Regions from separate parts of the Paenibacillus uliginis N3/975 genome, predicted to be linked through region 2. Evidence: a T-box and tRNA genes for the amino acid it is inferred to sense, from the RefSeq annotation. Region 2 holds a T-box; the other holds one or more tRNA genes.
The links. A T-box is a leader RNA that pairs with one kind of tRNA and senses whether it is charged. The one in region 2 lies ahead of B9N86_RS22370 (arginine--tRNA ligase), so its partner is inferred to be a tRNA-Arg.
Positions count from the first base shown of each region.

Region 1: it has a tRNA-Arg gene. The T-box ahead of B9N86_RS22370 (arginine--tRNA ligase) is inferred to sense a tRNA for this amino acid. The anticodon was not compared.

Region 1 is NZ_LT840184.1:6,091,424-6,095,846, reverse strand. Features, by position in the region: gene B9N86_RS28255 (hypothetical protein) at 1-261, opposite strand, end outside; gene B9N86_RS28250 (PdaC/SigV domain-containing protein) at 490-1,566, shown strand; gene clpP (ATP-dependent Clp endopeptidase proteolytic subunit ClpP) at 1,851-2,447, opposite strand; tRNA gene B9N86_RS28240 (tRNA-Arg) at 2,615-2,689, opposite strand; gene B9N86_RS28235 (serine hydrolase domain-containing protein) at 2,913-3,230, shown strand; gene B9N86_RS28230 (serine hydrolase) at 3,178-3,510, shown strand; gene B9N86_RS28225 (hypothetical protein) at 3,473-3,733, shown strand; gene B9N86_RS28220 (DegV family protein) at 3,981-4,423, shown strand, end outside.
Region 2 is NZ_LT840184.1:4,747,850-4,752,272, reverse strand. Features, by position in the region: gene B9N86_RS22375 (hypothetical protein) at 1-286, shown strand, start outside; gene B9N86_RS22370 (arginine--tRNA ligase) at 348-2,210, opposite strand; T-box leader at 2,251-2,470, opposite strand; gene B9N86_RS22365 (class I SAM-dependent methyltransferase) at 2,519-3,283, opposite strand; gene B9N86_RS22360 (EamA family transporter) at 3,438-3,866, opposite strand; tRNA gene B9N86_RS22355 (tRNA-Arg) at 4,165-4,238, opposite strand.

The sequences.
Region 1 (4,423 bases), 1.3 Mb from region 2:
AGTGCTCTGAAGTGACATCATGGTATGGGTTAACCACAGCTTAAGATCCTCTCTGGCTTCCGGCTCATCCCATTCATTTTCCTTGTCCATGCGTACGATGGTGTTCCGTGCCGACATTAAATGCTGCGCAGCGTCGGAGGCGGCGCTTATGACATGCTTCCGTGCCGCATGGCGTTCGGTTTGTAGCTGATACGTTTGAAAAATTGCAAATCCCAAGACGACAATAAATAACAAAATCCTTACATTTCTTTTAGAGTTCATCTAAGATGCTTCTTTCCTTTTTTTATTAAGAATATCATGAACATTGGATGTTGAAAATTGGCGAATATGGGGTGCGTAAGATTCTCAATCTTTACAATTTGTTTGGATTTGCTAATTGTTGGCATCAAAATTGTCACCGTGATTGTTACCTCTCTTGCTGTCGTGTTTCCTATAATGGAAAACGGGTAATACATTAAATACTTAAATTTGGAAGGTGGAGAATAATAAATGGGGAACAAAATGAAGTATGGTGCAGCAGTCGTTGCGGCGGGTGTGTTACTCGGTGGTCTTGGTTGGAGTGGACAAGTGGTGGATGCCAGCTCATCTAAAGCTAAAGTGACCGTAGCAGCTCAAAAATCTGCCAAATCGGAAATTGCACTGAAATGGAACGGCAAGGCCTTAACCCAGAAGGGGATGCTGGATAATGGCACGGTTTTTGTACCTGCTACAGCAATACGTGATGCACTTGGTATCCCGTTAAAATATGATGCGAAAAACAGAACTTATACCATTGGCAATGGCTACAACAAACTGAGTGCAGCTGTCTACGCTAATAATGAAATCTACCTTACCGTGAACGGATATGATGTAGGGGAGCCAGGAGGCAAGATTGTGAATGGCCGCCTATATATCCCGTATAAAGTACTGAATGAGTACATGGGTGTTCAGGGACAATGGAATTCATCTCTTAAATCACTCAGCATGACCCCGAAGAAGCAAAATTCGATTACGATCAAGTCGGCGACGTTGAAGAAGAAGGTTCTAAATGTGGAGGCTGTTGCGAATTATCCAGTGGTGAGCGGGCTTGAAAATGAACAGGCTCAGACCGAAATCAACAAGGTGCTGAAAAAGAACGCGGAGGACGTAATTACCGCGGCTGAAGGAAACGTTGGAACGCAACCTCCATCCGGAACGAAATATCCGTATGAGTTTCAAGGGGATTTTGTAGTTCACTACAACGCACAAGGGTTGCTGAGCATCACGGCTTATGACTACACTTACACTGGTGGTGCTCACGGTATGACTTTCCGCAACAGCTTTACGTTCTCGTTGAAGGATGGTAAACAACTTAAGCTTGGCGATGTCATCAACATGCAGAGCAAGAACAAGCAGAAGCTGAACAATCTCGTGTTGAACAAGATGAAGAAGGACGGAGGCTACCTCGGCGGATTTAAAAGCGTGCCTGCCGATGCTGATTTCTACCTGAAGGATAACGCAGCAGTTCTGTACTTCCAATTGTACGACTACACAGCTTATGCTTATGGATTCCCTCAGTTTGAGCTTAACTTGAAGGAATGGAAGTAAGGCAAAATATGAAGACAAGGCATTCTCCGGATGGCGGGCATGGAGCGAGAGCTCCATTATCGCTCAATCGTGGGGGATGCCTTTTTATTTCGGAAATGACCGAGGGAATAACCCGTCAGTCCTGCAATAACAGCAATAGCTATGCAAAAGACCACAAGGATAATATCAGAGGGCATGTTTAGAAAGAACCTTAGTCCATAGAGCGGAAAGACATCCAAATATTTCTATAGAAAAAGGGCTGACATCCACATTTGCGGATATCAGCCCTTTTATTTAATGAATAATTAAATGCCTTGTGATGGTGTCTTTTCAAGCACTTGGTCAACGAGACCGTATTCTTTAGCCTCACTAGCCGTCATGAAATAGTCTCGATCGGTATCCTTCTCAATACGTTCCAGCGGTTGGCCGGTACGCTCTGCAAGGATGTGGTTCAGCTTATCGCGCATTTTCAGAATGCGGCGAGCACGGATTTCAATATCCGTCGCTTGTCCCTGTGCTCCGCCCAGAGGCTGGTGAATCATAATTTCGCTGTTCGGCAGCGCGAATCGCTTGCCTTTAGCTCCAGCATTCAGCAGGAAAGCCCCCATGGAAGCAGCCATACCGACGCAGATGGTGGACACGTCAGGCTTGATAAACTGCATTGTATCAAAAATAGCCATACCAGCAGTAATGGATCCGCCAGGGCTATTGATGTAAAGATGAATGTCCTTCTCAGGATCCTCTGCTGCCAAGAACAGCATTTGTGCAATGATGGCATTGGCAACAACGTCGTTTACGTCGGAGCCGAGGAAGATAATGCGGTCTTTCAGCAATCTGGAATAGATGTCGTACGCCCGCTCACCGCGGTTGCTCTGTTCAACGACCATAGGTATAAAACTCATATAGAAAACCTCCCCTTAAATGCATTCCTCATTAAAATACTGTTACCGTATTACCCAAATAATAAACAATTTCAACCATAAAGTCAAAGATAGTCAAACTATTGGTTAAAAAAAAGAGCCGTCATAGGCACTTATGGGTAAACAGTATATAGAGTTCTGAAAATAAATGGCGCGCCCGCGAGGAATCGAACCTCGATCTCAGGCTCCGGAGGCCTACGTCATATCCATTGGACCACGGGCGCAAAATTAGCAACGAAGATGATTATACCTCGTTTTTGAGAAAAAAACAAGTGATTGATAAGATTTAAATCACGTGTTCACGCTTCGCAATTACCGGCAACTCGGGATGGGTAAGCTTTGTGTTCCAAGATGCAATGTAATCACAACATATTAGCTATGTAGAGGTCACCTGGCAAGCCTGACCTCTGATCATACAAGTGACATTTTCACAGGCGATTGACATATATGTTTTTGCGTCCGCTGCTACGAGAACAAGCAGTCGATTCAGCATGTCACCTATACTTAAATAAGGGTAAGAAAAGAAAAGTAAGCGAACTGTTGAAGCGGACGGAGACATCCGGCTTGCTCGTGCTGAAGGACGGCAGCATTGTCAGTGAAAACTACTATCGGGGCAACCGCCAATGCCAGCGGAACTTATCCATGTCTGTATCCAAGTCGTTCATGTCCTCCTTAATCGGGTTCGCTTTGCAGGACGGGAAGATAAAAAGCGTTGACGAGCCGGTCACGAACTATTTGCCGCAGCTACGCGATTCGGGCTTATAAGGATGTTACGATCAAGCAAGTGCTGCAAATGTCTTCCGGCATTCAATTCAATGAAGACTATGCGGATGAGTCGTCCGATTTGAACCGATTGGCCTATGAAATGGCCGCAAATAACCAGTCGATCTCAGAATATGTGACCACATTGCCCCGCTCCTCCGAACCGGGAACGTTTGTATATAAGAGCATTGATACCCATATTTTAGTGATGTTGATAGAGGAAGCAACTTCTCTCCCGTCAATGGGTGAAGGAATCGGTCACGCCGGACCGGAAAGAGCTTGAGCCTGGAAACGCGACTCCGGAGTTCGGTTATCAATATCAATGGTGGATTCCGCTTGGAAGCGATGGAACGGAATTCAGCGCCATCGGCATTTGGGGGCAGTATATTTATGTCGATCAGCAAGCAGGGGTCGTCATCGTCAAGACGAGCACGGACCCGAACTTTTTGGAAAATGAATATGAGACGATGCTCGCCTTCCGTTCGATTGCCAAAGCGGTACAGTAATCGAATGCGGCATTGCATTGCATATTGTTGAACAAGGTCCCCCTATGGATGGAGTTAGGAATAGGGGGACCGCTTCGGGCTCGGAATGAGCCCGAAGCAAACATTATCTCCCTTCGCCGACAGCTTCCACAGCGATTTTCCCCGTTATTTTTCACCATGCTCTCTCTCTCCTTACATTCTTCATGCTCCGCGCTCCGGCCAAGACATGTTATGATAAAAGAAAAAATGGTTAAGGAGAGGTATGCTCATGAATCAGGTTCGTGTCCTTGCTGACAGCGCGATCGATCTTCCCCGGTCCGTTCTGGAGGAGCTGAACATCACAGGGCTGCCGATAATCGTAACTCAGGATCAGAATCAATACGAGGACGGCGTTACTATACAACCGAAGCAAATGTTCGATGGTATGCGCCAGGGTCTGGTGTACAAAACGTCCCAAGTTCCGATGGAGCGGTTCCAGCAGATATTCACAGCCATCGCAGAATCCGGCGAAGAGGCGATCTACATTGCATTCTCTTCCGAGTTATCGGGTACATACGCATCCTCACGGATGATGCTCGATATGGTGAAGGAGGATTATCCTGACGCAGCGATAGATATCATCGATTCCAAATGCGCCTCCTTGGGCTTCGGCCTCGTCGTCGAACAAGCGGCGCGCTGGGCGGCCGAGGGGGTGTCCCGCGAGCGTCTCGT
Region 2 (4,423 bases):
TAGCTATGCCGAGCAGCATGGGGAAGATTTGGAGAAGGCCGAGACAGAAGGATACCGGATTACGTTCAACACGAGAAACGGATTGAAAATATGGCTTGAAGAAGCTTTCCATTTAAGTTCGGAATCCGATTTCTCAGTTGGTGAAGGAATTATTGAAGGTCTTCCTCTGCAGGAAGAACAGCTGGAGCGATTGAAACAGACTATGGCTGTCAACTGGACGATTGCGGAAGTCGGCAAAAACGAGCAAGGCTACAACGTTAAACTGACAGTTCGAGGTTTGCAATAATCAGAATAGTAGAAGCCCCCATCTTCTTGTATAGACAAGGAACGGGGGCTTTTAAATGATGTTACATCCGGCTCGGCGTCGGCAGTCCAAGAACCTCTAATGCTTCACCAAGCGTTTCTTTGAAAATAGAGGTTAGCCATACGCGGAACTTCAGCACGTCACCATCCGTCTTGAGGATCGGGCATGCCCCGTAGAAGTTGTTGAATAGCGAGGCCAGCTCATATGCGTAATTGCATAGAGAGCTTGGCGTGAGTTCTTTACCCGCCGCATAGAGTGAATCATGCCATGTGCTGATATGTCTGAGCAGAGCATGCTCTGCTTTTTCAAGAACAGGGAACTGCTCCGGTACGAATGGCATCACACCTTTGTCATGGGCCTTGTTCAGTACACTTAGGGCGCGAGCATAGGAATAGAGCAGATAAACGCCTGTATTTCCGGAAATTTCGGTAGCTTGTTTTAGATCAAATACGACCTCGGTTTGCAGAGCAAAACGCAGCAGGTAGTAGCGGATGGAAGCCGTGGCGATATCCCGGCTGGACAAGCCGTTCTTGTCCGAACGAGATTCTTCGATGACGTTTTCCATCAGGTCGATCAGTTCTGTTATTTTAATGCCGATGCCTTGACGGCCGGACATAGCGTAAGAGGCTTTACCGTCAGAGGTGTCAATGCCAAGATCCGCTGCAGCAGACGGGCTTAAGGATACAACGCCATAGCTAACATGACGCAGTTTCTCTGCTTCCGTGGTGAACCCTAGTCCTTCAAGCGCCTGCTTGACCATCGCCTGTGGATATTGCTGTCTGTAATCAATGACGTTGATAACCATATCGGCTTTACCGAACTGTTGATGCTCACCGTGAGAGCTGGTCGTCCATACTTCGCCTGCAAACTTTTTGTACATAAAGTCATTTTGGAGCAAGCCGTATTTCCATAAATGATATGCTATATCTTTTGCCGTATAGGTTAATATGCCGTTAGAACGAACCAGTACCTTATCTATACTGTGCTCTGTATCACTGTCATCCCCGGACTCCTGCGATTGCTTTAATACCCAGCAGCCGGCGAGTTTACCTTCTGTCTCCTGATGGAACAAGGAGGTCTGCTTCAGCAGCTCAAATGCAGATACCCAAAATCCCTCTCTGACGATATTGCTTTCCCAGACAAGTAGGTCGTATTCAATACCGAACTGCTTCATTTCTTCGATGTGCTCACGTACAATCCTCTCAGCTACAAGCAACCCGACCCAGGACAGGTTTTGGTTACCTTCCTCAAGTGCATGAAGAACATCGGTTCTTTGGTGAACCAGTTCCGGGTCATTTTGATAAGCCTTGTTGATCGCGGAGTATATATCCCAGCAATAATCTCCGAAACGGCGATGCTCTTTGGATAAGGAAATGTTCTGAATGCCGACGACCGTATCCGCCAACTGATTGCCGAGATCATCAATGTAGTTATGAACTTCCACTTCGTATCCGATTTTTCTCATCAACCGAACGAGTGTGTCTCCGATACAAGAATTTCTCAGGTGACCAATATGTGCTGATTTGTTCGGGTTGATGGATGTATGCTCGATTACAACCTTTTCCGCTGGTAATTGAGGAAGCTCAAAAGTCGTTTGAGCCCATGTGGACCAATCCATATAAAAATTTATGAACCCCGGCGGCACAACTTGGATATGGTGGATCAGTTTTGCAAAAGACTTGTCTTGTTCAAGCTGAACTTTAATTTGCTCAGCGATGTTCAGCGGTGCCTTGCGAAGGGTTTTGGCTAACTGCATGGCAATATTCGTGGAATAGTCGCCATGGTCCATATTTGCAGGCTGCTCGACTTGTACTTGTAAAACATCTGGCAGAACCGCTCCTGGAGTTGATGACACAACATGCTGCACCGCTTGTTCGATGCCTGTAGTGATGAATTGACTTAACATTTTTAGTTCCCCCTTAGAAAATAAAAAAAGCCCTCATCTCATAAGAGACGAGGACAATAGCGCTCGCGGTACCACTCTCGTTGCTAAACCATAGGTTTAACCACTTCAATACAATAACGGTGTAAGCCGGGTCTTCCTACTAGTTGTTTCAGAAGACCATCTCATGGGTCCGCTTCGTGACCGAGCCTGTACCGGTTCCCACTCTCCCGGCTCACTTGGACATAGACGTCGATCAGTACTCTCCCAATCATTGAACTGCGTTATTCGAGTTTTTCATATTATAACCAATCTACCGTGAAAATCAACTATCATTTGAATGCAACGATTCGAAGTCGTTTATAGTCCGCATAAAATGCATCGTCTTTCCACAGGGAATGTTTCGTAAGCTGACTTATATGCTCGATAGCATTCTTCTTGTCGTCCGGCGTAAATCCAATGAAAAAGTTGTCGCCAAAATGAGTAAGCCAATCCTTAATGCCATTTTCACCGCCGAGAAGCCGGGTTGGACGGTCGAAATGGTGAGCCAGTGCGACCCTGAACCCTGTCTTCTCTAATAATGAAGCGTATTCGCCAATACTAGGGTAGTACCATGGATTGCGGCTGTTCGTGTCGATTCCGTATTGGGATGATAACACCTCTTGTATAGCCTCCGCAATCATCCCGATATTGCCGGCTCCACCGAATTCAGCGACAAAGCGGCCGCCCGGGTTTAGTGCCCGGTATACAGAAGAGGCAGCATCTGCTGCCTTGGTCATCCAGTGCAGCGCTGCATTGGAGAATACGGCATCATAGAGAGTGTCTGTGTTGAAATCCTCACCATTACCAACAACGAATGTCAGATGCGGATACTTGACCTTGGCTCTTCTGATCATCTCTTCAGAGAAATCCATTCCAACGACAGAGGACCCGGACGCAGCGATTTCGTTTGCCAAATCCCCGGTACCGCAGCCAAGATCCAGAATTCGTTCTCCTTGCTGAGGGGCCAAAAGCTCAATTAATCCTCTTCCGTACGTTGATACAAAAGACAGCTGGCGGTCATAGTCTTCAGGCTTCCACACTTGATCTGAGCTCATAACACCACTCCTTGACTATTAGTGCTCTTATTGTGGCATATACGAGGTTATAAATAGAAATATATAGTTATTATGGAACTTATAGTTTTTACCTATTAATAGGAGTGAGATGAACAGAAAAGACCGCTCTTTGGCGGTCTTTTCTAGGGAGATTTTATTTTACGGCTACCAAAAGAGCTCCAATAGCGATCATAGCTACACCAGCTGCGTTGATCCACGATATTTTTTCGCCGAGGAATACAAATGCTAGGATGACCGCAATGACGACACTTAGTTTATCAATAGGACCAACTTGTGATACTTTGCCGTATTTTAATGCTAAAAAATAAAATAGCCACGACAACGCACCTGCTACGCCGCTTAATACGATAAAACTGAGAGCTTTTTTCTGGACCAAAATTTCGCCCAGTTGAGCGAACTTGCCTTGAACCGCTACGACACCGAGTAAAAATAAAGCCATGATAACCGAGCGGATCGCAGTTGCGGAGTTCGCGTCAATGTTTTGGAGCCCGATTTTTCCGAAAATGGCCACGAGTGAAGCCATTACCGCTGAGAGCAGGGCATATGTAAGCCATAAAGGCATGACCGTTCCTCCTTTAGAACAGATAAGTTGGTTTTAACACATAATGAAATGGCGGTATATGTATTAATATTTGCACTTAGTAGTATAGAGCATTATTAGAAATACTAAAATAACGAATTGTAGGCACAAAAAAACCGCCATAAGCGGTTTTCTCATAAGCGTCCCAGGTCGGGATACGGCCTTCCAGGCCGACTGCGAAGCTATGCTAACGAAGTATAATGCTCCGACGCCCCCAAGGGGTTCTCACCCTTCTGGAATACGCAAAAAAACCGCCCTTTAAAGGCGGCTTTACTTAGAACGTCCCAGAAGGGATTCGAACCCCTGACCGACGGCTTAGAAGGCCGTTGCTCTATCCAGCTGAGCTACTGGGACATATTTTTCAAGCAGGGAATATCATACCATGTGATAAAAATAAATTCAAGAGTTAAATTCAAAAAAATAACGATTAAACATAACCGCATCGTGTTATATATTTAAGACATACTATATAATCACGCATTATATAACAGCTAACGTTTATGAAGAAGCGGCATTTTTCCTTAAGTTTTTCCGTTTTT